3 regions of the Nocardia sp. NPDC003979 genome follow, and region 2 is predicted to be linked to each of the others. Evidence: riboswitches for the same ligand, from Rfam matches in the RefSeq annotation. Region 2 holds a riboswitch; each other region holds the start of a gene.
The links. Region 2 has a riboswitch for S-adenosylmethionine ahead of ACWEVR_RS01725 (bifunctional o-acetylhomoserine/o-acetylserine sulfhydrylase). Riboswitches for the same ligand answer to the same signal wherever they lie in the genome.
Positions count from the first base shown of each region.

Region 1: linked by a shared signal. The riboswitch ahead of ACWEVR_RS09305 (rhodanese-like domain-containing protein) and the one ahead of ACWEVR_RS01725 (bifunctional o-acetylhomoserine/o-acetylserine sulfhydrylase) in region 2 are both predicted to bind S-adenosylmethionine.
Region 3: linked by a shared signal. The riboswitch ahead of ACWEVR_RS22950 (LLM class flavin-dependent oxidoreductase) and the one ahead of ACWEVR_RS01725 (bifunctional o-acetylhomoserine/o-acetylserine sulfhydrylase) in region 2 are both predicted to bind S-adenosylmethionine.

Region 1 covers NZ_JBSGIJ010000003.1:521,615-529,439, forward strand. The annotation lists gene ACWEVR_RS09265 (nitroreductase family deazaflavin-dependent oxidoreductase) at 1-79, shown strand, start outside; gene fgd (glucose-6-phosphate dehydrogenase (coenzyme-F420)) at 169-1,179, opposite strand; gene ACWEVR_RS09275 (HAD-IIA family hydrolase) at 1,341-2,102, shown strand; gene ACWEVR_RS09280 (MarR family winged helix-turn-helix transcriptional regulator) at 2,099-2,554, opposite strand; gene ACWEVR_RS09285 (DJ-1/PfpI family protein) at 2,551-3,186, opposite strand; gene ACWEVR_RS09290 (hypothetical protein) at 3,302-3,535, shown strand; gene ACWEVR_RS09295 (SPFH domain-containing protein) at 3,553-4,650, shown strand; gene ACWEVR_RS09300 (O-succinylhomoserine sulfhydrylase) at 4,693-5,901, opposite strand; gene ACWEVR_RS09305 (rhodanese-like domain-containing protein) at 5,912-6,328, opposite strand; SAM riboswitch class IV at 6,346-6,462, opposite strand; gene ACWEVR_RS09310 (Rv0361 family membrane protein) at 6,508-6,966, opposite strand; gene ACWEVR_RS09315 (FAD-dependent oxidoreductase) at 7,158-7,825, shown strand, end outside.
Region 2 covers NZ_JBSGIJ010000001.1:421,483-429,307, forward strand. The annotation lists gene ACWEVR_RS01705 (winged helix-turn-helix transcriptional regulator) at 1-239, shown strand, start outside; gene ACWEVR_RS01710 (oxygenase MpaB family protein) at 260-1,219, opposite strand; gene ACWEVR_RS01715 (TetR/AcrR family transcriptional regulator) at 1,371-2,006, shown strand; gene metX (homoserine O-acetyltransferase MetX) at 2,013-3,158, opposite strand; gene ACWEVR_RS01725 (bifunctional o-acetylhomoserine/o-acetylserine sulfhydrylase) at 3,155-4,471, opposite strand; SAM riboswitch class IV at 4,548-4,658, opposite strand; gene ACWEVR_RS01730 (TetR family transcriptional regulator) at 4,724-5,425, opposite strand; gene ACWEVR_RS01735 (MFS transporter) at 5,560-7,053, shown strand; gene ACWEVR_RS01740 (NADP-dependent isocitrate dehydrogenase) at 7,340-7,825, shown strand, end outside.
Region 3 covers NZ_JBSGIJ010000011.1:190,986-198,810, forward strand. The annotation lists gene ACWEVR_RS22940 (ABC transporter permease) at 1-181, opposite strand, end outside; gene ACWEVR_RS22945 (ABC transporter substrate-binding protein) at 198-1,820, opposite strand; gene ACWEVR_RS22950 (LLM class flavin-dependent oxidoreductase) at 1,817-2,887, opposite strand; SAM riboswitch class I at 2,894-2,990, opposite strand; gene ACWEVR_RS22955 (hypothetical protein) at 3,249-3,956, shown strand; gene ACWEVR_RS22960 (glycosyltransferase family 2 protein) at 4,034-5,206, opposite strand; gene ACWEVR_RS22965 (LppM family (lipo)protein) at 5,208-5,951, opposite strand; gene ACWEVR_RS22970 (carotenoid biosynthesis protein) at 6,049-6,852, opposite strand; gene ACWEVR_RS22975 (phytoene desaturase family protein) at 7,022-7,825, opposite strand, start outside.

The sequences.
Region 1 (7,825 bases), on a different contig from region 2:
CGAGATCACCGGCGCCTACGCCGCCTACCGCGACCGGACCACCCGCGACCTACGCATCTTCGCCCTCCGCCGGTCCTGACCCGGACGCACGATCACCACGCTCTGGTGGCGGCATCGGCCGAGAGCCGAACGCCACCAGAGCGTGGTGATCAACTGCCCAGCGGGAGCTCAGCCCAGGGCGCGCAGGCGGGGGGCCAGGTCGCGCTTGAAGAGGTCGAGGAAGCGGAGCTGGTCGTGGCCGGGGGCGTGGAAGACCAGGTGGTTGAGGCCCGCGTCGAGGTAGGGCTTGATCTGGGCGACGGCCTCGTCGGGGTCGCTGGCGACGATCCAGCGCTTGGCGACCTGTTCGATGGGCAGCGCGTCGGCGGCGGCTTCCATCTCGATCGGGTCGGTGATGTCGTGCTTCTGTTCGGGGGTCAACGACAGCGGTGCCCAGAAACGCGTGTTCTCCAGGGCGAGTTCGGGATCGGTGTCGTAGGAGATCTTGATCTCGATCATCTTGTCGATCGCGGACAGGTCGCGCTCGGCCTTGGCCGCGCCCTCGGCGACGGCGGGCAGCAGCTTCTCGGTGTAGAGGTCCATGCCCTTGCCGGAGGTGCAGATGAAACCGTCACCCGCGCGGCCCGCGTACCTGGCGACCACCGGGCCGCCGGCGGCGATGTAGACGGGGATGCCGTCCTTGGGCACGTCGTAGATCGAGGCGCCGACGGTGTGGTAGTACTCGCCGTCGAAATCGACCCGGTCGCCGAGCCACAGTTCGCGCATCAGTCGCACGGCCTCACGCAGCCGGGCGAACCGCTCCTTGAAGTCGGGCCATTCACCCTTGTACCCGGTGGCGATCTCGTTGAGCGCCTCGCCGGTACCGACACCGAGCATCACCCGGCCCGGGTACAGGCAGCCGAAAGTGGCGAAAGCCTGCGCGATCACCGCCGGGTTGTAACGGAAGGTCGGGGTGAGCACCGAGGTGCCGAGCATAATGCGCTCGGTGCGCTCGCCCGCGGCCGCGAGCCAGGCCAGCGAGAACGGTGCGTGGCCGCCGTTGTGCCGCCACGGCTGGAAATGGTCGCTCACGGTGGCGCTGTCGAGGCCGTGCTGTTCGGCGGCCACCGCCAACTCGACCAGCTCTCGTGGTCCGAACTGCTCCGCCGACGCCTTGTACCCGAGCTTGAGATCGACCATTTCCAGCCACTCCTGTTCCTCCGCTGACCGCTGCCTCCTCGACACTAGCGCGCGGCTCACGATCCGCATCGTCGCCGTTTCGTCTCCCACTGCGCCGGGTTTTAGCGGATGATTAGCTGGTGACCGCCAAGGATGACCAGATCTTGTCGTATCTGACCGATATGGACGGCGTGCTGGTGCACGAGGATCAGCTGATCCCCGGTGCCGACGAGTTCCTCGCCGAGCTGCGCGAGAACGAGATCCCGTTCCTCGTGCTGACCAACAATTCGATCCGGACCCCGCGCGATCTGCAGGCCCGGCTGCGCCACACCGGCCTCGACATCCCGGAGGAGTCGATCTGGACCTCGGCGCTGGCGACGGCGACCTTCCTCGACGACCAGCGCCCCAACGGCACCGCGTACGTGGTCGGCGAATCGGGGCTCACCACGGCGCTGCACGAGATCGGCTACGTGCTCACCGACAGCGACCCCGACTACGTGGTGCTCGGCGAGACCCGCACCTACTCGTTCGAGGCCATCACCACCGCGATCCGCCTGGTCGACCGTGGGGCGAAGTTCATCGCCACCAACCCCGACGCCACCGGCCCTTCTCGCGACGGCGTCCTGCCCGCGACGGGTTCGGTCGCCGCCCTGATCACCCGGGCCACCGGCAAGGACCCGTACTACGTCGGCAAACCGAACCCGCTGATGATGCGTTCGGCACTGCGGCGCATCGGCGCGCACTCGCAGTCGACGGTGATGATCGGCGACCGGATGGACACCGATGTGATCGCGGGTCTCGAGGCGGGCATGCGAACGGTCCTGGTCACCTCGGGTATCTCCACCAAATCTTCGGTCGAGAAGTACCCCTTCCGGCCGACGCTGGTCGTCGACTCGGTAGCCGAACTGTTGCACCGCACCCGCACCCCGTTCGTGGAGCTCTAGCCACGGTTCACTTCCGCGGCGATCGTGTCGAGCGCCGCCGACAACCGGGTGAGAGTCTCGACGGTCGCGGCGAATTCGGCCGGGCCGAGTGCGTTGGCGAGGCGGCGGGCCAGCACCTCGTGCTGCGGGTCGATGCGACGGATGGCCGCCTCGCCCGCCTCGGTGATCGCGACCAGCTTGGCCCGTTTGTGCGCCGGGTTCGGCCGGTATTCACACAGCCCCTTGCCGACCAGGATGTCGGCCACCCGCTGCACGCTCTGCCGGGTGATGCCGATGGCGCGGGCGATCCCGGCGACCGGCAGCGGTTGATGTTCCACCGCCGCCATCACCTGCCACCACGCCACCGAGATTCCGGCAGGTGCGGCCAATTCGTCACCGAGGGCAAGAAATTGACCGTTGAGCCGGTAGACGGTGAGCGCGGCCGCGTCGAGGAGCTGCTGTTCGTCGTTCAATCTGCTTGTCCGCCCGCGTTTTCGGCAAGAGCGAAGTAGCCGGTGGGGTCCTTCTGCCCGAACAGCTGGTACCAGGCGTCGAGTACCTGTGGCTCGAAGAGATCGAGGCGGACGAAGACCTCGCGCGCGAACTCGAACGGGGACATGGCGTCGGCGGTGATGAGGTCACCGTCGGTCACGGCCGATTCGTCGACATAGTGCGCCGCGCCGGAATAGCCACTGGAGGCCAGGTATTCGGCGGCGTTGCTGGTGTGCGGGCGGTCGTCGAGCAAGCCCTCCTTGGCGAGTCCGAGGGTGGCACCACAGATCGCCGCGACCGGGACACCCGCCGCGAGGAATTCGCGCGCCTTGCGAGCGAAGGGAGCCAGGTCGTCCCCGGCGTCCCACAGGTCGGCGCCGGGCAGGATCAGCATCGCGCTGTCGGCGGGGTCGATGTCGGCCAGGGCCAGGTCGGGGGTCACCCGCATGCGTCCGGCGGTGGTGACGGGCGCGGTCGTGAGCCCGACCGTCGCCACCTCGAAGCGCCCCGGCTCGCGATGCCAGGAGTCGTCGGCGATATTGACCGTCGCCGCGCCGACTTCCCAGTCCGAAAGAGTGTCGTACACAGCCACGTGAACTGTCTTCTTGGTCATGACAGCATCCTGTCATTATCGACAGGATGCTGTCAATAAGAATTTTGCAACCCCCTTTCAGGCGACCCTCCGTAGGCTGACGCACAACCGGTGCGAGACAAGGGAGTTCGCCACGATGACCGACCCGGTGCAGGGACTGACCGGCACCATCACCTCGCCGATCCGCGCCGCGGGCGCACTCGGCGAAGTGCTCGTCGCCATTCGTGGCGGCACGGAGCTGTATCTCGCGCGCGCCGACGAACCGATCGAGGCGGGCGCGACCGTGCTCATCGTCGCGGTCAATCCGGGCAGGCTCGTCGACGTCGTGCCCTGGATACCGCTCACACCGCAACTGCCGCAAGACAACTGAAAGCAAGGGAGGCTCAGATGCTGGGCTATCACGTTCCTGATCCCGACGAGGCCATGCTGGTCAGTGGCGCCAAGGTCAAGGACAACGCGCCGTTCAAAGTGATCATCGGCCGCGGCACCTGGGTGATTCCACTGTTCCGCAAGGTCAGCTACCTGTCGCTGGCCATGTTCGAATCCGAGATCCGCGAGCGCTGCGTCACCAAGCAGGCCATCCAGCTCGACGTGCGCGCGGTGATCGCGTTCAAGGTCGCCAACGACACCCAGTCGATCGTCAATGCGGCACAACGCTTCCTGTCCGAGCAGGAGAAGGAGATGTCGGTGCTCACCGGCCGCATCTTCTCCGGTCACCTGCGCTCCATCGTCGGCTCGATGACCGTCGAGGAGATCATCCGCGAACGCCAGAAGCTGGCCGACGAGGTGCTGATCGCCTCCAAGGTGGAGATGAGCAATATCGGCCTGTGGGTCGACTCGTTCCAGATCCAGTCGATCGACGACGGCAACCTCGGCTATATCGAGGCCCTCGCCGCCCCGCACAACGCGGCCGTGCAGCGCGACGCCCAGATCGCCCAGGCCCAGGCCGCCCAGCGCGCCGCCGAGGCCGAACAGGAATCGCTGCGCCGCCGCGCCGAGTACGAGCGTGAGACCTCGCTACTCAAGGCGCAGTACCAGCGCGACATCGACAAGGCCAATGCCGAAGCGGCACAGGCGGGCCCGCTCGCCGACGCCGTCGCCCGACAGGAAGTCCTCACCGCGCAGGCCGAACAGGCACGCAAGAACGCCGAACTGCGCGAGCAGGAACTTCAGGCCGAAGTCGTGAAACCCGCTCTCGCCGAAGCGGAACGGGTCCGCATCCTCGCCGAGGCCGAAGCCGACCGCACCCGCATCCAGGCCGAAGCCGCCGCCTCCAACAACCGCATCGCCCTCGACCAGCTGCTCATCGAGCAACTCCCCGAGATCGTCCGCCAAGCCTCCAACGGCCTCGCCAACGCCAACCTCACCGTCCTCAACGGACCCGACGGCGTGAGCGAACTGGTCAACGGCATGGTCGGCCAGGGCCTGACGGTCTTCAACTCCCTGCAGAAGGCCCTGTCCAACGGCGAGGTCGACAAGGTCTGAACCGAGCGGCCCGCCGGAATCTCCGGCGGGCCGTTCGGTGGATCAACTGAGGGCGTGGTCGAGGTCGCCCAGGAGGTCTTCGATGTCTTCCAGGCCTACCGAGATGCGGACCACGCCGTCGGAGAGGCCGATGGAGGCGCGGCCTTCGGGGCCCATGGCTCGGTGGGTGGTGGTGGCCGGGTGGGTGATCATCGTCTTGGCGTCACCGAGGTTGTTGGAGATGTCGATGATGCGCAGGCGGTTGAGGACCTCGAAGGCGCGCTTCTTGCCGTCGTCGCCGTGCAGGGCGAAGGTGACGACGGTGCCGCCGCCGGTCATCTGCTCCTTGGCGAGAGCGTGCTGCGGATGTGATTGCAGGAAGGGGTATTTCACCCATTCGACCGACTTGTTCGTCTCCAGGAATTCAGCGACCTTCAGCGCCGATTCGGTGGATTGACGCACGCGCAGCGGCATCGTCTCCAAGCCCTTGAGCAAGGTCCAGGCGTTGAACGGGCTCAGGGCCGGACCGGTATGGCGCATCAGGGTTTTCACCGGACCATCGATGTAGTCCTTGGCGCCGAGGATGGCGCCGCCGAGTACGCGGCCCTGGCCGTCGATGTGCTTGGTGCCGGAGTAGACGACCACGTCGGCGCCGAGTTCGAACCCGCGCTGCAACAGCGGGGTGGCGAAGACGTTGTCCAGGACCACTTTCGCGCCCGCGGCGTGGGCCAGTTCGGTGACCTTGCGGACGTCGACGAGGGTTTGCATCGGGTTGGCCGGGGTCTCGAAGAACACGGCCTGGGTGGGTACCGACAGCGCCTGCTCCCACTGCGAGAGGTCGTCGCCGTCGACGAAGACGGTCTCGATGCCCCAGCGCGGCAGGATCTCGTTGCACACCACGAAGCAGGAACCGAACAGGCTGCGCGCGGCGACGAGCCGGTCGCCCGCCTTCAGCAGCGCACCGAGCGCGGTGAACACCGCCGACATGCCCGAGGCGGTCGCGAACGCGGCCTCGGCGCCGTCGAGCAGGCGGATGCGCTCCTCGAACATGGCGACCGTCGGGTTGCCGAAACGGGAGTAGACGAAGTGTTCGACGTCGCCTGTGAACGCGGCCTCGGCGGCCTCGGCGTTCTCGTAGACGAAGCCGGAAGTCAGGTAGAGCGCCTCGGACGTCTCGTCGAAGCCGGAACGGCGCAGGCCACCACGCACACCGAGGGTGGCGGGGCCGACGCCCTCGGGCAGCGGCTTGTCGAAGGAACCACCGGTGATCATGTGAGTCTCCTTATGCCTGGCGCCACGGCAGGCCGACGGCGCGCCAGCCGGTGCTGCCGCGCTGCCCGAACGCGTCGAGGCCACCCTCGAAACCGTCGAGCACGTTGTAGGACGGGGTGATCCCCGCCGCGGTCGCCACCGTCGCCGCGTGCGCCGAACGCTGACCCGAGCGACACAGGAACACCACGGGGGCGTCGGCCGGGCGGTCGGCGAGGACCTGTTCGAGCTGCTCACCGAAGCGCGGGTTGCGCGCGCCGGTGCCGTCGACCCATTCGATGAAGTGCGCGGGGCGTTCGATGGAGCTTGTGTCGGGAATGCCGATCTGGGCCCACTCGCCTTCGGTGCGCACGTCGACCAGCACCGCGTCGGGGTGCTCGGTCAGGATTTCCCACGCCTTCTCAGGGGTGATGTCGCCGGCGTAACTCATGTCGATCCTCCTGCGTGAATCCGCTCTTGCCGTGGTGGTTGTCCAACACACGGCCAGGTCGTCACCCGGAGCACCCCACCGCGGAGGAGGGTTGCCGACCAGCGAGCCGGGGCTTGGCGCTGGTACTCATGACCTTGCGATCTGAGATTGCCCCGGCACAGGTCACCGTGTCAAACCCCTCAGGGCGTGCACACCAACCAGTTGCCGTCGACCCTGGTGAGATTCCAGGTGCTCGACGTCGACTGACCGCCCACCGAAACGGTGGCGTCGATCTTGGCCCGATTGCCGTTCACCGTGGCGTTGGAGAAGCCCTTCTTGTCGATCGTCGCCGCAGATTCCGGGCCGCCGAGCCGTTCGGTGAGGCCGGATTTCGCCTCGTCGAACCCGGGGCACGCCACCCCGGGCGGCGGACGCTGATCGGTACGCGAGCGCGCGTCGATATAGTTGGTGACGGCGGCCGCGAGCCGATCGGCCTCTGTGACATTTTTCTCAGCGGGCGCCAGGAGCCCGCCGACGACGATGCTGATGAGCACGACGACCGCGATCACCGCGGCCGCGACGAACGGGACGATGGACCGCTTGTCGGTCTGATCGACCTCGATGGGCTGATCGTCCGAGCCTGTTTGCTCCTCGCTCATGTGGTAATCCTGACAGACCCGGGCCGGGCAGCTACACCGCGCGCCGGGTTGCCGCAACACCGCAGCTAGAATCGCGTTGATTACGGCCTGCCGCCGACGAGGACGGCAGCGGCCGGTAGCCGGTTTCCGACTTAGCCTAAGCTAAGTTGACGCCGTCACATCGTTTCTCGACCAAAGGGTGCGCGTAGACAATGACCGAACAGACAGCGACTCGCCCGCTTCGCATCGCGATCGTGGGTGCGGGACCGGCCGGTATCTACGCCGCCGACGCCTTGATGAAGTCCGACGCCGAGGTCAGCATCGACCTCTACGAGCGCATGCCCGCGCCCTTCGGCCTCATCCGCTACGGCGTCGCGCCCGACCACCCGCGCATCAAGGGCATCATCACCGCCCTGCACAAGGTGCTCGACAAGGATCAGGTGCGCCTGCTCGGCAACATCGACTACGGCACCGACATCACCCTCGACGATCTGCGTCAGTTCTACGACGCGGTGATCTTCTCCACCGGCGCCAACGCCGACCGCGCGCTGCCGATCCCCGGCATCGACCTCGACGGTTCCTACGGCGCCGCCGACTTCGTCTCCTGGTACGACGGGCACCCCGACGTGCCGCGTTCGTGGCCGCTGGATGCCGAGAAGGTCGCCGTGCTCGGCGTCGGCAACGTGGCGCTGGACGTGGCGCGCGTGCTCGCCAAGACCGGCGACGAGCTGCTGCCCACCGAGATCCCGCCGAACGTCTACAAGGGGCTCAAGGAGAACAAGGCCGTCGAGGTGCACGTCTTCGGGCGTCGCGGTCCCGCCCAGGCCAAGTTCACCCCCCTCGAGCTGCGTGAACTCGACCACTCGCCGACCATCGAGGT
Region 2 (7,825 bases):
GCTACACCGATCTGCGCCGCCGCATCGACGGCATCTCCCAGAAGATGCTCACCCAGACCCTGCGCCAGCTGGAGACGGACGGGTTCGTCGAACGCACCGTGTATCCGACGGTTCCGCCGCGCGTCGAGTACACCCTCACCGATCTCGGCCGCAGCCTGCGCGAACCCATCACGGCCCTGCGCGAATGGATCGAGACGAACATCAATCGCATCGAGGACGCCAGGCGCCGCACGGCGTAGTCATCCAATCAGCTTGCTGATCAGGCGGTTTCGCTCACTCGAGACTCCGCCCACAGGCTCGCGTCGCCCTTGCTGCCGTAGAGCTTCCTGGCTCGCTGCGGCGTGATCGTCGCCGGCGTTTCCGGCGGTGCGGACGAGGCATGCGCGGCCAGGATCTGTCCCGACATCGGCGCGATATACGGCGCGGCCTTGATCATCGCCCAGTTGTCGCGCCGCGCGGCGGTCCAGGCGATCGCCTTCGCCGGAATCCGCACCAGCGGGTCGACCACCGGCGGAACGGCGAACCGGCCGAGGGTCCGCATCCACCGCGGCAGGCTCGGGATGCTCGCCAGCGAGAGCAGTCTGCTGCCGATCGCGAAGTGCCGGCCTTTGCTCGGCGGCGTCCACAGCAGGTAGTGCATGCCCTCGACGGCCCGCTCGGTGACACACAGCCGCGGTCGCACCCGGTCGAAATAGGCGCGAACCTCGGCGCGATTGCGCGGCACATCGGCCGGCTTGCAGGTCTGCAGCTCGGCGGCGACCGCGCACTCGGCCCAGTAGCGGTCCTCCTCGTCGGGGCTCAGTGGTCCCGGGCCGTACATCTCGTAGGCCTTGAGAACGGAATGCCAGCCGGTGATGTGGATCCACAGCTGGGAGTCGGGGCTGTTGGCGCTGTAGCGCTTGCCGCTCACGGGTTCGATACCCGTCATCGGCGCGTGCACCCGCATCAGATGCTCGGCGGCCTGGACGGCGGTGCGTCCGTCACCCACCGCGACCAGCAGGAAGTAGGCGAGGGTGTGGTCGAGGCGGGTGGCCGGATTGTCGTAGATGCCGTGCGAGTCGGCCACGGCGGCGGTCAGGAACGGGTCGAAGTGTTCGAGGGTGACCGCGCGCTGGAAACCGATCAGCGCGGTCGGTGCCGCCCAGACCTTCCAGCTGGGGGAGCCCGGCCCGAAGAATCCGTAGTCGTCGCGGCGCAGGGTGGTCGGATCGAAGGCCATGGCACGTGCTCCTTTGCACAGCTGAGGCGAACCTCGCAATGAATACAACGCAACCGTAGCAATTGCTCGTATCGAATGCAACGGTTGCGTAGGATTTCTGTGCCCGGCAGGCGAGGTATCGTCGTCCGGACGGAGAGGCAGGTGAGAACCGATGACCGCCACGCGCGATCAACGACCGCGCCGCCGCTATGCCCCGCGCCTGCCGCCGGAACAACGCCGCGCGCAACTGCTCGACGCGGCGTTCACCGTGCTCGGCCGGATGGAACTGCACGAACTGAGCATGGAAGCCGTCGCGCAGGAGGCCGGTGTCGGAAAACCGGTGCTGTACACGGTGTTCAAGACACGTGCCGAACTCGTCGAGGCCCTGCTCGAGCGGGAACGTGAACGCGGGCTCGAGCAGATCGCCGACACCCTGCCGCAAGACCTGCTCGGAGTCGATCCGGTGGCGGCCGCCTCGGCGACGGTCGAGGCGTTCGTCGATGTGGCACTGGCGAATCCGACCCGCTGGCGACTGATCCTCGCCACCCCGGCCAGCGCGCCCGCCGAATACCGTGCCGCGCTGCGCGATTCCCGGGCCGACATCCTCGACCGGGCGCAATCGCTTGTCCGCGTGGGGATCTCGCTGTCGCCACGCTGGTCGGGCATGGATGCCGAACTGCTGGCGAACTCCACGCTCACCGTCGCCGAGATGCTCGGCAGGCTGGCGGTGAGCTCGCCGCAGGAATACCCGCGCGAACGCCTCCAGGCCTACGTGCGGTCGATCGTCGCGTTGCTCACCGCGTCCTGAACGCGCTCAGCGGTTTTCGCGGGCCAATCGCATCGTCTCGGTGAGCAGTTTGGATACCGCCGCCGCCTCGGTGAGGAAGCCGTCGTGCCCGTCACGGGAGTGCACGATCTCCAAACCCGCACAGCCGGGCAGACCTTCGGCCAGCTCGGCCTGAGTGTGCAACGGGTACAGGCGATCCGAGTCGACACCGCCGACCACACACGGAACGGGGGTGGACGCGAGCGCGGCGGCCACACCACCGCGGCCGCGACCCACGTCGTGCCGGTTCATGGCCTCGCTGAGCAGCACATAGGTGGCCGGGTCGAAGCGCTGGCCGAGCTTGTCGGCCTGGTGCTCGAGATAGCTCTGCACCGCGTACCGGCCGCCCGCCCACGGGTCCTCGTCACCCTGCGCGTGATTGGCGAAGCGGTGCTCGAGTTCGCCCTCGGTGCGGTAGGTGAGGTGGGCGATGCGCCGGGCCAGGCCCATGCCCGTCATCGGCGCGCGCCCGGTGCCGTGATAGTTGCCGTCCTGCCAGTCCGGGTCGGCGGTGATGATGGCCATCTGGGTGGTCTGGGTGCCGATCTGATCGGCGGTGGCGCGTGCACCGACGGCGAGCACCAGTGCCGCCGACACCCGCTGTGGATGCCCGATGATCCACTCGAGCACGCGCATGCCACCCATCGACCCGCCGACGACGGCACCGAGCCGCTCGATGCCGAGCAGGTCGAGCAACTGTGCCTCGGCGGTCACCTGATCGCGAATGGTCACCCAGGGAAACCGTGCGCCCCAAGGCTTTCCGTCGGGTGCGAGGGACGACGGGCCCGTGCTGCCCTTACAGCCGCCGAGCACATTGGTGGCGATCACACACCATTCGTCGGTGTCGATCGGCGCGCCGGGCCCGACCATGCCCTCCCACCAGCCGGGCGCCCCGTCGGGCCCACCGACGACATGGGAGTCGCCGGTGAGCGCGTGTTCGACGAGCACCACGTTGTCGAGCGTGGGGGAGAGCTCACCCCACCGTTGCACCGCCAGCCGCACATCGGGGACGACGGCGCCGTTCTCCAGCGTCACGTCCCCGATGGCGACCACGCCGAGTCGCCCGTCCGGTGGTGGCAGCAGGGCCACCCCGGTGCCGGGACGGGTGATCGGCGATTCGGTGCTCACAGTCACGTCGTCGCCGCCGCGAAACCGGCCCGCAGATCGGCCAGGATGTCGTCGATTCCCTCGATACCCACCGCGAGCCGGACCAGGCCGGGAGTGACGCCTGCGGCCAGCTGCTCCTCCGGTGTCAACTGCGAGTGCGTGGTCGACGCCGGGTGGATCACGAGAGAACGCACATCACCGATGTTAGCCACATGGCTGTGCAGGCTGAGCGCGTCCACGAACTTCTTGCCCGCGTCGACACCGCCTGCCAGCTCGAACGACACGATCGCGCCCGCACCCTTGGGCGCCAGCTGCTTGGCCCGCTCGTGCCAGGGCGAGGACTCGAGTCCCGCGTAGTGCACCGCGTCGACACCGGGCTGCGCGGCGACGAACTTCGCCACCTCCACCGCGTTGCTCACGTGCCGTTCCACCCGCAGGCTCAGCGTCTCGATGCCCTGGGCGATGAGGAAGGCGTTGAACGGTGACACCGCCGCGCCGAGGTCGCGCAGCAACTGCACGCGGGCCTTGAGCGCGAACGCCGGTGCGCCGAGATCGGCGAAGACCGCGCCGTGGTAGCTCGGATCGGGCTCGGTGAAGCCGGGGAACCGGGCGTTGCCCTCGGCGTCACGCACGGTCCAGTCGAAGGTGCCGCCGTCGACGATCACGCCCGCCACCGCCGCGCCGTGGCCACCGAGGTACTTCGTGGCCGAGTGCACCACGATGTCGGCGCCGTGGGCGAGCGGCTGGATCAGGTACGGCGTGGCGACGGTGTTGTCGACGATCAGCGGCAGCCCGTTCTCATGAGCGACACCGGCGATACCCGGGATGTCGAACACCGCGCTGCTCGGGTTGGCGATGGTCTCGCCGTAGAACGCCTTGGTGTTGGGGCGGATGGCGGCCTGCCACTGCGCGAGGTCGTCGGGATCCTCGACGAACGACACCTCGATGCCGAGCTTGGGCAGCGAGTAGTGGAAGAGGTTGTAGGTGCCGCCGTAGAGGTGCGGGCTGGACACGATGTGGTCACCGGCGCCTGCCAGATTCAGGATGGCGTAGGTCTCGGCCGCCTGGCCCGAGGCCACCAGCAGCGCCGCGACGCCGCCTTCGAGGGCGGCGACTCGCTGCTCCACCGCGTCCTGGGTGGGGTTCATGATCCGGGTGTAGATGTTGCCCGGTTCGGCGAGCCCGAACAGCGCGGCGGCGTGTTCGGTGTCGCGGAAGGTGTAAGAGGTGGTCTGGTAGATCGGCAGTGCCCGCGCGTTGGTGGTCGCGTCGGGGGCCTGGCCCGCGTGGATCTGCTTGGTCTCGAACGACCAGTTCTCGGGCAGGGCGGCGTCGGTCATGGTCAATGCTCCAGGGTTGTGCGTCAGGGTTCAGCTGGGGCGGATCGACGGACAACAACACATGGGGGCCTCCTGAAATGCGCGCTTGCTCCCGACCTTCGGGAGCCCGGTCATCACCCGGAGCACCCCACCGCAGCTGGAGGGTTGCCGACCAGCGAGCCGGGGCTTCGCGCTGGTACTCATGACCTTGGACGACATGTTAACCGGACATCACGCCGGTGGGGAAACTTCCCCCGCGTTTCCTGCCTCACATCACCGTGCCGCCGGTGCGGCGAACCCTGGTGTGTCGTCGGCCGGTGCGCCGCAGACCTGCCGCAATCCGTGATAGGCGCGCAGGATCGCTTCGCGGGTGACCCGCACCGCCGCCTCCGGTGAGGTGGGCAGTACGTGCTCGGTGTCGGCGACCGCGAGGTGACACAGCGTCTGCCACGTGCCCGCGACCAGCTTCACCAGAAAGTCGTCGGGTGTGGTTCCCATCCGGCGGGCCAGTTCCTCGCACACCGCGACGTTCTTCTTCTCCGCGTATTCCAGGGCCCGCGCGTTGACCGCCTGGCTGGCCCGCATGATCCGCTGCGTCTGCAGGAACTGGTGCAGGAACCGCAGGCCGTCGGCATCGGCCTCGGACTCGACCACCTGGAGGTAGGCGCCGCACAGGGCTCGCAGTTCGTTGCCGGTATCGGGCTGGCCGCGCAGCGCGACGGCGACGGCGTGGCCGAAGTCGTCGATCGGGGCGAGCACGATGTCCTCTTTGAGCGCGAAGTACCGGTTGACGGTGCGGGGGGATACGTCGGCTCCGGCGGCGATCTGCTCGACGGTTGTCGCGTCGAAGCCCTGTGTATCGCACAGGTCGAGCCCGATCGCGACGATCGCGGCCCTGGTCTGCGCCTTCTTACGCTCGCGCAGGCTCGGCGGTGCCGGCCGGTCGGAGGCGGTCGGAGTGGTCGAGTCGAGCATTTCGCCAGCTTAGCGTCTCCGCGCGATCACCTGTCGCACCCCGCCAAGTGGCGCGTTCAGACAAATTTCTCTTGACGCCAATTGTCGCACGGTGCCAGGATTGGCCGACGCATGCCGAGCGATGAGGAGCCCAGGTGACCGGCACCGAACTGAAACCCGAAGATGCTGCAGCCCCGGCGAATTCGATGCGATGGTGGGCGCTCGTCGTGCTCTCCGCCGCGCAGCTGATGGTGGTGCTCGACGCCACCGTCATCACCATCGCGCTGCCGTACGCCCAGCGCGACCTCGCCATCACCGACGGCGACAAACAGTGGGCCATCACCGCCTACACGCTCATTTTCGGCGGGTTGCTGCTGCTCGGCGGGCGGATGGCCGACTACCTCGGCCGCCGCCGCATCTTCCTGGTCGGCCTCGTCGGCTTCGCCGTCGCCTCGGCGCTGGCGGGCCTGGCGCAGAACACCGTGCAGTTGTTCCTCGGCCGTGGGCTCCAGGGCGCGTTCGCCGCCCTGCTCGCGCCCGCGGCGCTGTCGCTGCTGTCGGTGATCTTCACCGACGTGCGCGAACGGGCGCGCGCGTTCGCGGTGTTCGCCGGGATCACCGCCGGTGGGGTGGCGTTCGGGCTGATCGTCGGCGGCGCGCTCACCGAGTTCGCGTCCTGGCGGTGGACGTTGCTGATCAACACCCCGATCGCCCTGGTCGCGGTGGCCGGTGCGCTCGCCGTGATCGCCCGCGACATCCCCGCACCGCGCACCGGCGGCTACGACCTGCCCGGTGCCGTCACCGTGACTCTCGGCCTGGTCGCGATCGTCTACGGATTCAGCCGGGCCGCCGAGCACGGCTGGCTGGCGCCGAGCACGCTCGGACTGCTCGGTGCCGGTTCCGCGTTGCTCCTTATCTTCGTCGTCATCGAGGCGCGATCGACGAATCCGCTTCTTCCCCTGCGCATTCCCGGGGAGATCAACCGCGGTGGTGCTTTGCTCACCGCGCTGCTGATCCCCATCGCGATGTTCGCCATGTTCCTGTTCCTCAGCTTCTACTACCAGAACACCCTGGGATATTCGCCGCTCGAGGCAGGCATCGCCTTCCTGCCGTTCCCCATCGGCATCGGCATCGCGGCGGGCATCACCAGTTCGCTGCTGCCCAAGTTCGGCCCGCGCCCGGTGATGGTGGTCGGCGCCCTGCTCGGTGTGATCGGTCTGGTCTGGCTGGCGCAGCTGAGCTACGGCGACGGTTACGCCCTGAGCGTGCTGCCCGCCCAGGTGGTGATGGCCTTCGGCATGGGCCCGCTGTTCGTCGGTATGCAGGCCGTCGCGCTGCACCAGGTGCGCGCCGAGGATTCCGGTGTGGCCAGTGCCCTGCTCAATGCCGCCCAGCAGGTCGGCGGCGCGGTGGGGACCGCACTGCTCACCACGCTGTCGGTGCAGGCCGCCGAGCATTACATCGCCGAGCACCCCACCGTCGACCATCTCGTCGAACGCGCCTCGATCTACAGCTACGACGTCGCCTTCTACGTCGGGGCGGGCTTCTTCCTCGCCGCGGCCGTGGTGATCGCCCTGATGATCAAGGACAAGCCGGAAAACCTGATCGAAGGCGACGAGCGCGCGACGGCCGCGCCGATTGTCGTCTGACCAGGGACGGGCAGGTCCGCGAGGCCCTCACCGGGGTTACCGCCCGGTAACCGATCGAACGCGGATGGGGTACGGGTGCGCGGAGTAGTTTCGAGGTGTGCCGCACAGCGGGACCTCCCGTCGCGGTGAGGTCCCGGGCAGCAGTACGCTCGTCATGTTTGCACCTACACGTCCCGCAGACAACGCGGGGCATATACGTTGTCTGTTGGAACTGCTGGGGTCCGCTCACAAGCGTGTTCGCCCGGCCGTGCAATGAGGGCACCCACCGAGGAGGACACGAAGATCCATGTCCAAGATCAAGGTTGAAGGCACCGTCGTAGAACTCGACGGCGACGAGATGACCCGGATCATCTGGCAGTTCATCAAGGACAAGCTGATCCATCCCTATCTCGACGTGAATCTCGAGTACTACGACCTCGGTATCGAGTACCGCGACAAGACAGACGACCAGGTCACCATCGACGCGGCGAACGCCATCAAGAAGCACGGCGTCGGCGTGAAGTGTGCCACCATCACCCCCGACGAAGCGCGGGTGAAGGAATTCGGTCTCAAGAAGATGTGGCGCTCGCCCAACGGCACCATCCGAAACATTCTGGGTGGCACCATCTTCCGCGCGCCGATCATCATCTCCAACGTGCCGCGCCTGGTGCCCGGCTGGACCAAGCCGATCATCATCGGCCGCCACGCGTTCGGCGACCAGTACCGCGCCACCGACTTCAAGGTCTACGAGGCGGGCACCGTCACGCTGACCTTCACCCCGGAGGACGGCAGC
Region 3 (7,825 bases), on a different contig from region 2:
CGTAGCGGGCCTGCAGCTCCGCGATCGCCGCCTGGTCGACGGGGGTGCCGGAACCGGAACTGTCGGCCGCCATCGAGACCGGGTCGGCGGGCAGCAGGTACAGCACGACGAACGACACCGTGAACGCCGCCCACAGCACCCAGATCGCCTGCAGTACTCGCGAACCCACGTACCGCACGATGGGTCGCCGGATGAACTCAGTCATCGCCGTGACCGCTCAGCCAGGTGTCGAAGAACTGCAGTCGCGCCGATGCCTCGAACTTCAGGTCCTGGGTGTGGGCGGCGGCACCGATCGCCTGCGACAACTCGATCGTCGGCACGTAGAGCCCGTTGTCGAGGATCTCCCGCTGCGCGGTCGCGATGAGTGCCGCCCGTGCCGCCGGATCGTTGGTGGCCAGCTGCTGATCGAGGGCGGTGTCGAGAGCCGGAACCGGCCCGCGCACCGACAGATTGCGGCCGGTGAGGGCGAACGAGGTGCGCAGGATGTCACCGTCGGCACGGGTGGAGTTGCCGTAGACGGCGTCGTAGTCCTTGCTGTTCTGCCGGGCCGTCTGCTCCGAGAACGACACCAGGTCGAGTCGCAAATCCACGCCGACCTGCCGCAACTGCTGCTGCACCAGTTCCAGAATCGCCTGGTTGCCCGCGAACACCTGACTGAAGGTCACCCCGAAGCTCAGGCGCTCACCGCCCTTCACCCGGATACCGTCGGCGCCGGGCAGCCAGCCCGCCTGATCCAGAATCGTCTTCGCCTTCGCGGGGTCGTAGCCGAGCCGGGCCGAGAGGTCGGTATAGGCCGGGGTCGACGCGGCCAGCACTGAGGTGGCTGGTCGGAACTGTGGGCTCAGGACGGTGTCGATCAGCTGACGCCGATCCAGCGCGGGCAACAATGCCTGCCGCACCGCCGGATCACGCAGCGGCCCCCGCGTCACATTGGGGTGGAAACCGAAGACCAGGCCCGGGTTCGATGTCGAGAGCACCCGTCCGCCGACCGCCTCGATCTGCGGCGCGTCCTGCGGCAGGGCATCGCTGATCGCGTCGAGCTGGCCGGAAGCCAGACTGCCCGTGCGCACCCCCGACTCGGGCACGACGGTGAACTCGATCCGGTCGAGATAGGCCTCACCCTCGTGGGCGAAAACCTGCGAGCCCCAGTGGTATCCGGCGCGTTTGGCCAACGTCACCGAGACGTCCTGCTTGTACTCGGCATAGGTGAACGGTCCGCTGCCGATGTTGTCGCCCGCGCAGCGCGCCTCCGCCGGCTTCGCGTTGGTCGACGGGGCGAGGATACCCAGCTGCGAGGTCGAGGACGCCTGCAGGAACTGCGCGTTCGGCGCGCTGAATTCGACCCGGGCCGTGAGCTTGTCGACCACGGTGGTGCCGACGTAGTTGGCCAGGTAGCTCACACCGAGCGGCGCTTTGGCCCCACCGAGCCGGACGACGGCGTCGAAGGTGTCGCGCACCGATTCGGCGGTGAGCGGCGTGCCGTCGCTGAAGGTGACCCCGTCGGTGAGGGTGAAGGTGAAGACCTTCGCATCGGGGCTGACCTCCCAGCTGCGTGCCAGCCACGGGGTGATCGCCCCGGTCGCCGGATCCTGATCGGTGAGCGAGTCGACGATCTGCCGGGTCACGTAGATGGTCTGATTGCTCCCGGCCTGGGCGGGATCCGAGCACGACGGTGCCTGCGAGAGCCCGTAGCGCAGGGTGCCACCGGGTTGTGGGGGACCGGCTTGTCCGCCGCCGACGGTGTCACCGCCGCCGCAGGCGACCACCGTCGCGGTGGCGGCGAGAACACCGGCGAACGCGGCGATGCGATGTCGAATCACGAAACAACTCCAGCGAATTCACGGCCTGCGGCCAGGGGACGGCTCGGGATGCGGCGGCGCAACTCCGGCGCCACCTCGGCCTGGAACAGTTCGAGACTGTCCAGATAGTCGGACTCGGCTCGGCCCTCACGATCGGCGGACAGGTGGATCACCTCGTGCCCGAACTGCTCGTGGTAGCGGCCGACCTTGTCGATCACCTGCTCCGGACTGCCGACCAGGGCGGAGGAACGGGCGAGGAAATCCTCGAGGGTCTCGAAGACCACCGGGTTGCCCACCTGCCGCTGCAACGCGGTGCGGGCTTCGTAGAGCGGGCGATACACCTCGACGGCCTCCTGGGAGGTCCGCGCCACGTGCAGACCGGCCGTGCCCGCACCGACCAGGGCGTCGGCGGGGTCGCGCCCGTAGTCCACCCAGCGCTGCCGGTAGTGGCGGATCAGCTCGGCGTACGGCTCGATCGGGTGTGTGACGTTCGCCGAGAACACCGGATCACCGTGGCGCGCGGCCAGTTCCACCGATTCCCGGCTCGTCGCGCTGCCGTGCCAGATCCGCAGCTTCGGCTGCAACGGGCGCGGCAATGCTCGTGCGTCGGTGAGCGGCGGCCGGAACCGGCCCGACCACGTCACCTCGTCGCGGTCCCACAGCGCGCGCAGCAGTTCGTAACCTTCGCGGTTACGGTCCCACTGATCCTCGGTCGTCACGTGGTAGAGCTGCGCCTGGGCGGTGCCGTTGCCCTTGCCGATGATCAGCTCGAGCCGCCCGTCGGACAGGTTGTCGAGCGTGGCGTAGTCCTCGAAGGCGCGCACGGGGTCGAGCAGACTCAAGGTGGTGACCGCGGTGAACAGGGTGATCCCCGAGGTGACCGCCGCCAGGTGGCCGAGCACCACCGGGGGAGCGGCGGACAGGAACGGGTCTTCGTGCCGTTCGCCCACCGCGAACCCGTCGAAGCCCAATTCCTCGGCGCGCCTGGCCTGTTCGACGACCTCACGGAAACGGTCACGGGTGCTCGGCACGACACCGGTCACCGGATCGGGAACCCGGGTGATCAGTGTCATGAGCAGGAATTTCATCGATCTCCTCCATCGAACCCGGCAGAAGCACCCACACCCGGACAGACCGGGCGGGTTGCTGCGACGTCGTAGAGCCAGGTCTCTCAGTCGCTCTGGATGGTGCGCCCGCTACCGAAGCGTCGAGCCGGATCAGCATGTGGCACAGCTGTGATGGCGCACAACGGTAGAAATCAGCGTGAGCGCAGCGGTTGGAATCGGGTGCGGGTGCGGGCACAATCGCCGACGTCGGGCCCGGTCTACCCGCTCCGGGCCCCCGCTGTGGCGGTACGCGACGCGCCGAATACTCGGTCACTTCACCTGCGCGGATTCATCGGCTCGCCGGAGTAATCTCGGCCTTCTCAGCGTCGATGAGGAGCTCGCCGTGACTGTTGCGCGTCGTCTGACCACACTGACCTCGCTGACGGCCTGCGCCGCCGCCGTGCTGCTGGCCGCCCCCGTCGCCGCCGATCCACCGGTGCGGCCCGCTGTCACCCGCGACGCCCCGACCACACCCGCCGCGGGCCCCGGCGATCTCCTCGCCGCCTATCAGACGGTCGTCGAAACCCTCGAGACCCTCGGCATCCAGCCCTTCCTGTACCCGACGGTCGCCGCGAACTGTTCCGGTGACGGTCTCGGCCTGGTCCCGGCCGTCGCGGGTGCGGTTCCCGGCCCGTGGCCGACGAAGACCCTCCCGATTCCGGGACTCGATCTCACGGCCGTGAAATCAGGCCAGACGCTGTTCACCTTCCTCCCGTACGGCCTCGAACCGGACACGGCCGCCACCAAGACTTCCGGTATGCAGGTCGCCTGGCTCAACCTCAGCACCGGCCGGGGCGGGATGGCCTCGATGGGGACGATCGCCGACATCGTCCGGGCGATGGTGCCGCCCGAGGTTCCCGCCGAACTCCGGCCGCTCGCCGAGAACGTCATCCGCGATTTCCTGCGCACCGCGATCCCGGTCGGCGGTGTGCGCGCGGTCCCCGTCGACACCGGGAAGGGCACCGTCCTCGCCGCCGTCTTCGGTACCACCGACAACGCGGGTCGCTCGTGCTTCTTCTTCCCGACCGTCGGCATCACCGAGGTCGCCTGATCCGGTTTCCGCGAGGGCGGACAGCGCACGTTCTCCGGTGGACGCACCGGGCGGTGTGGAATTCCTGACCGCGTGGGTCAGCCGTGACGAGCGAGCGGCGTTTCCGGTGCGACGAGGGGACGCTGCTTCCAGCGCAGCCGCCCGGTGCGATGCAGGCGGTGCGAGCGGGCCCACAGGGTGAGGTAGTAGCCGATGGACACCGGATGGGCCAGTGCCGAGCCGAGGTCGGCGCCGGTGGGTGGGCGCCGGGTTTCGACGGTTCGGCCCGCGAGCCGACCGGTGACGGCGGCGAGGTAGCCGAGCATGCCCGCCCGGCGCACCCGGCCACGACCAGTGAGAACCGCCAGCGGCGGAACCCAATAGGCAAGGGCGGCAAGGACACCGATGGCCGCACCGGTGTCGACTCGGCCGCCGTAGGCCGACCACAACCAGCGGGTGTAGCCGCCGGCGAGGTCGTCGGCGCCGGAGTACATGCGGGTGCGGGCGGCGGGCCCGGCGGTGACGAGCGCGGTCCGATGACCCGCCCGGCGCAGCGCCCGCGCGAGATCGAGGTCCTCGGTGGCACTGGCCGCCACACCGGCGTGACCCCCACCCGCCCGGTACGCCGCGGCGTCGACGGCGAGGAACTGCCCGCACGCCACCGCCGTCGACGGCCGCAAGCTGTGATTGGCCGGACCAACCGGGAGCGTCGACGCCCACGACCAGGCCAGCAGCGGCTGAACCAGGTGCTCGGCGACCGAACCCGCATCCTGCGTCGGCCACGCCGACACCAAACCCGCGCCGCGCTTGCGCAATTCGGTCACCGCGGCGGCGATCGCCTGTGGTTGCAGGCGCACATCGGCGTCGACGAAGACCAGAGCCGCAGCATCGGTCCTGGCGGCCAGTCGCGCACAGGCGGCGGCCTTCCCGGTCCATCCCGGCGCCGGGTGGGCGGCCGAGCGGAGCACAGTGAATCGTTCGTCGCCGCCGATCGCGGCGAGCGCGGCCTCGTAGGTGCCGTCGGTGGAGGCGTCGTCGAGGATGAGCACCCGCAGCCGCGGCACCCCGGTCTGGGCGCGCAGGTCGGCGATGAGGTCGGGCAGCCGCTGGGCTTCGTCACGGGCGGGCACGCACACGGTGACCGGTTCGATCACTCCCGACACCTGCCGGGGCAGGGTGCGCAGGGTGGCGAGGTTGTAGGCGGCGGTGCCGGCGCCGATCGCGGCGAGACCGGTGCCCGCCCAGGTCAGGTAGCGTCCCGCCGCGCCCATGTCAGCGGCCTAGCCTGCGCTGGGTGATCTCGCGCCACATCTCCGACGGCGAGAAGTTGGGACGCGGCGCGTTCGGCGGGCGCGGGTTGCGATCGCGGTAGGCGAGACCGGCGATCATCGCGGCCACGGCCAGGGTGATGCCGCCCATGATGCCCGCCCAGCCGGCGAACGAACGGGTGTTGGGGTCGGCGTATTTGACCTCGGCACGCAGGGTCGAGGACTCGCCGGCGGGCAGCTTCCACGACACGGTGTTGTCGCCCTCGCGGGTGCCGTTGGTCTTGGCGACACGCGACGGGAACGCGATGGAGAACTGCACGTCCGACCCGTGCGGCGGCACCGACTCGAGGTCGACGCGGCCGGTGAGGCTCACCAGGTCGCCGTTGCGTTTGAACTCGAGGGTGAACATGCCCTGGGTCTGATCCGACAGACTGCCGAGCTGGCTGACCTCACCGAAGGTCAGGTCGTCGAAGAACACCTGGGTGCCGACGTAACCGTCCTGGTTGTACGGGTCGACGCGCACCTTCGCGGCCAGTGATTCGGGCGCCTTCAGCTGCGGGCCCTTGTCGTCGGGGCCTTGCGGGGCCACGGCGGCGACGATCCGTCCCGATACCCGGTCGTTGGACGACACCCCCATCGACACCTGCACCCGCAGGCATCCGGTCAGCGCGGGCACCAGCAGGGCCAGCAGAACGGCGACCGCCGCGACGCGCCGGGCGGGCCCGGAACGGCGCGAGGGGGAAGGCATGTCGGCGACGAGACTCGGCTGCACGGTTGACATCGTGCCAGGCTCGGGCCGCAGAACCCACACGACGGGCCCAACCGCCTCCCGCCACCCGCCGCGATCAGGGATTTCGCCACCGTGCGGCAGCCTGGCGAGCCAACGGGATTCCGAGTAGTCCCATCCCGGCGAAACCCCAGGCCGCCGATGCGGGAAGGCCGAGGAACACCGCGTGCGCGAGGGCCGAGCCGAGCCAGGTCCACGCGAACACCGCGACCGGCACCGCCACCGACGGATCGTGGGCGCGGGGGAGCAGCCGGTCGAGTGCGGTGAGCAGCGCCGCCATCAGCGACGCGACGAGCATCCAGCCCAGATAGTTGGTGTAGGGGATCTGTGCCAGCCCCGGCAGACCGGCGTCGGTGACCGACCACGTCCACTGCCCGTCGGCGACCATCTGCGGATCGAGAAACAGATCCCATCCCACCGCCCCGACAACGAGCAGTGCGGCACGTATGACGCCGGGCCGCCCGCCGACCCTGTGCACCCAGGCGGCGCCTCCCGCGCCATGGCCACCGGTTCTTGCCGCATCGATCCCAGCGAGCAGACCCGCGACGACCCAGATCGGATACAGGCCACCGGTCCACGCCAGCGGCACCACCAGCGGCACATCGGCAAGTGCCGGCCCGAGCCGATCCGTCGCATAGGCATAGGCGCCGTAGGGCACCCCGGTCGCCGTTCCCACGATCTCGGAGGCGAGCCCGATCCCGGAGACGATGACGAAAAAACCTGTTGCCCAACGCCACCCGCGAGTCGTCACCGCATGCAGCAGGGCCGTCGTCACCGACAACACCACCACGGCCACCGTGATCCGATCGCGCGGCGTCCCCGCGCTGAGCGGATAGGTGATCTGCGCGAGCACGAGCACCATCGCGGCGCCCGCCGGGATCGTCCGCGGACGCTGCGCACCGACCCAGCTGCGGGCGGTGTCGGCGATGCTGACCGCGCGGCCGGTATTCACGACGTCAGCCGACCGGTCGCCGCACCACACGACATGTGCGAGCATCCGGCCGGCGCACCCGGTGCCGAATCGAGCGCGGTCATCGCTTGCGCGGGAAGGGGAATCGGCGGGTGCGCCGGTCGCCGAGCACGAGGTGGGCCGCACTGCGTCCGCTGGCGCCGGACACTCCGCCGCCGGGGTGGGTCGACGCGCCCGTGAGGTACAGGCCGGGCGCGCCGGGTACCCGCTGACCCGACAGCTCCGGCAGCGGTCGCCACAGCATCATCTGGTCGAGGGACATCTCCACGTGCATGACATTGCCGCCGCGCAGGCCCATCTCCCGTTCCAGGTCCACCGGAGTCTGGACGAACCGCTGCACCACCGAATCGGCGAAACCCGGTGCGTACCTGTCGACTTCGGCGATGATCCGGTCGGCCTCCGGCCCGGCGTGCGACGACCAGTCGCTGCCGTCGGCGAGTTCGTAGGGATGCCACTGCGCCCACAGCGAGAGCTGGTGCTCGCCGGGCGGGGCGATGGTCGGGTCCAGCGCGCTGAAACTCATCGCCAGCACCACCGGGCGCGGCGGCAGCTCACCGGCCGAGGCCGCGCCGTGTGCCGCCCGCAACTGCCTGCGATCGGAAACCAAGAACTGAAGACCGTGCGCGGACTCCGCGGCCGATGCGCCGGGATAGGTGGGCAACCGGTCGGTGGCCAGGCGCACCACCATGCCGATGCCGGGACCGACCCGGATGCGGCGCTGCCAGTCGTCGAGCACCGTCTCGTCGAAACCGCCCGCGCGCAACAGGTCGAGGGTGGCGAGGATGTGCGAGCCCGCGATCACGGTGTCGGCGCGCAGCTCACGGCCCGATTCCGTGCGCACCTGCCACCCGCGCCCCGACCGCCG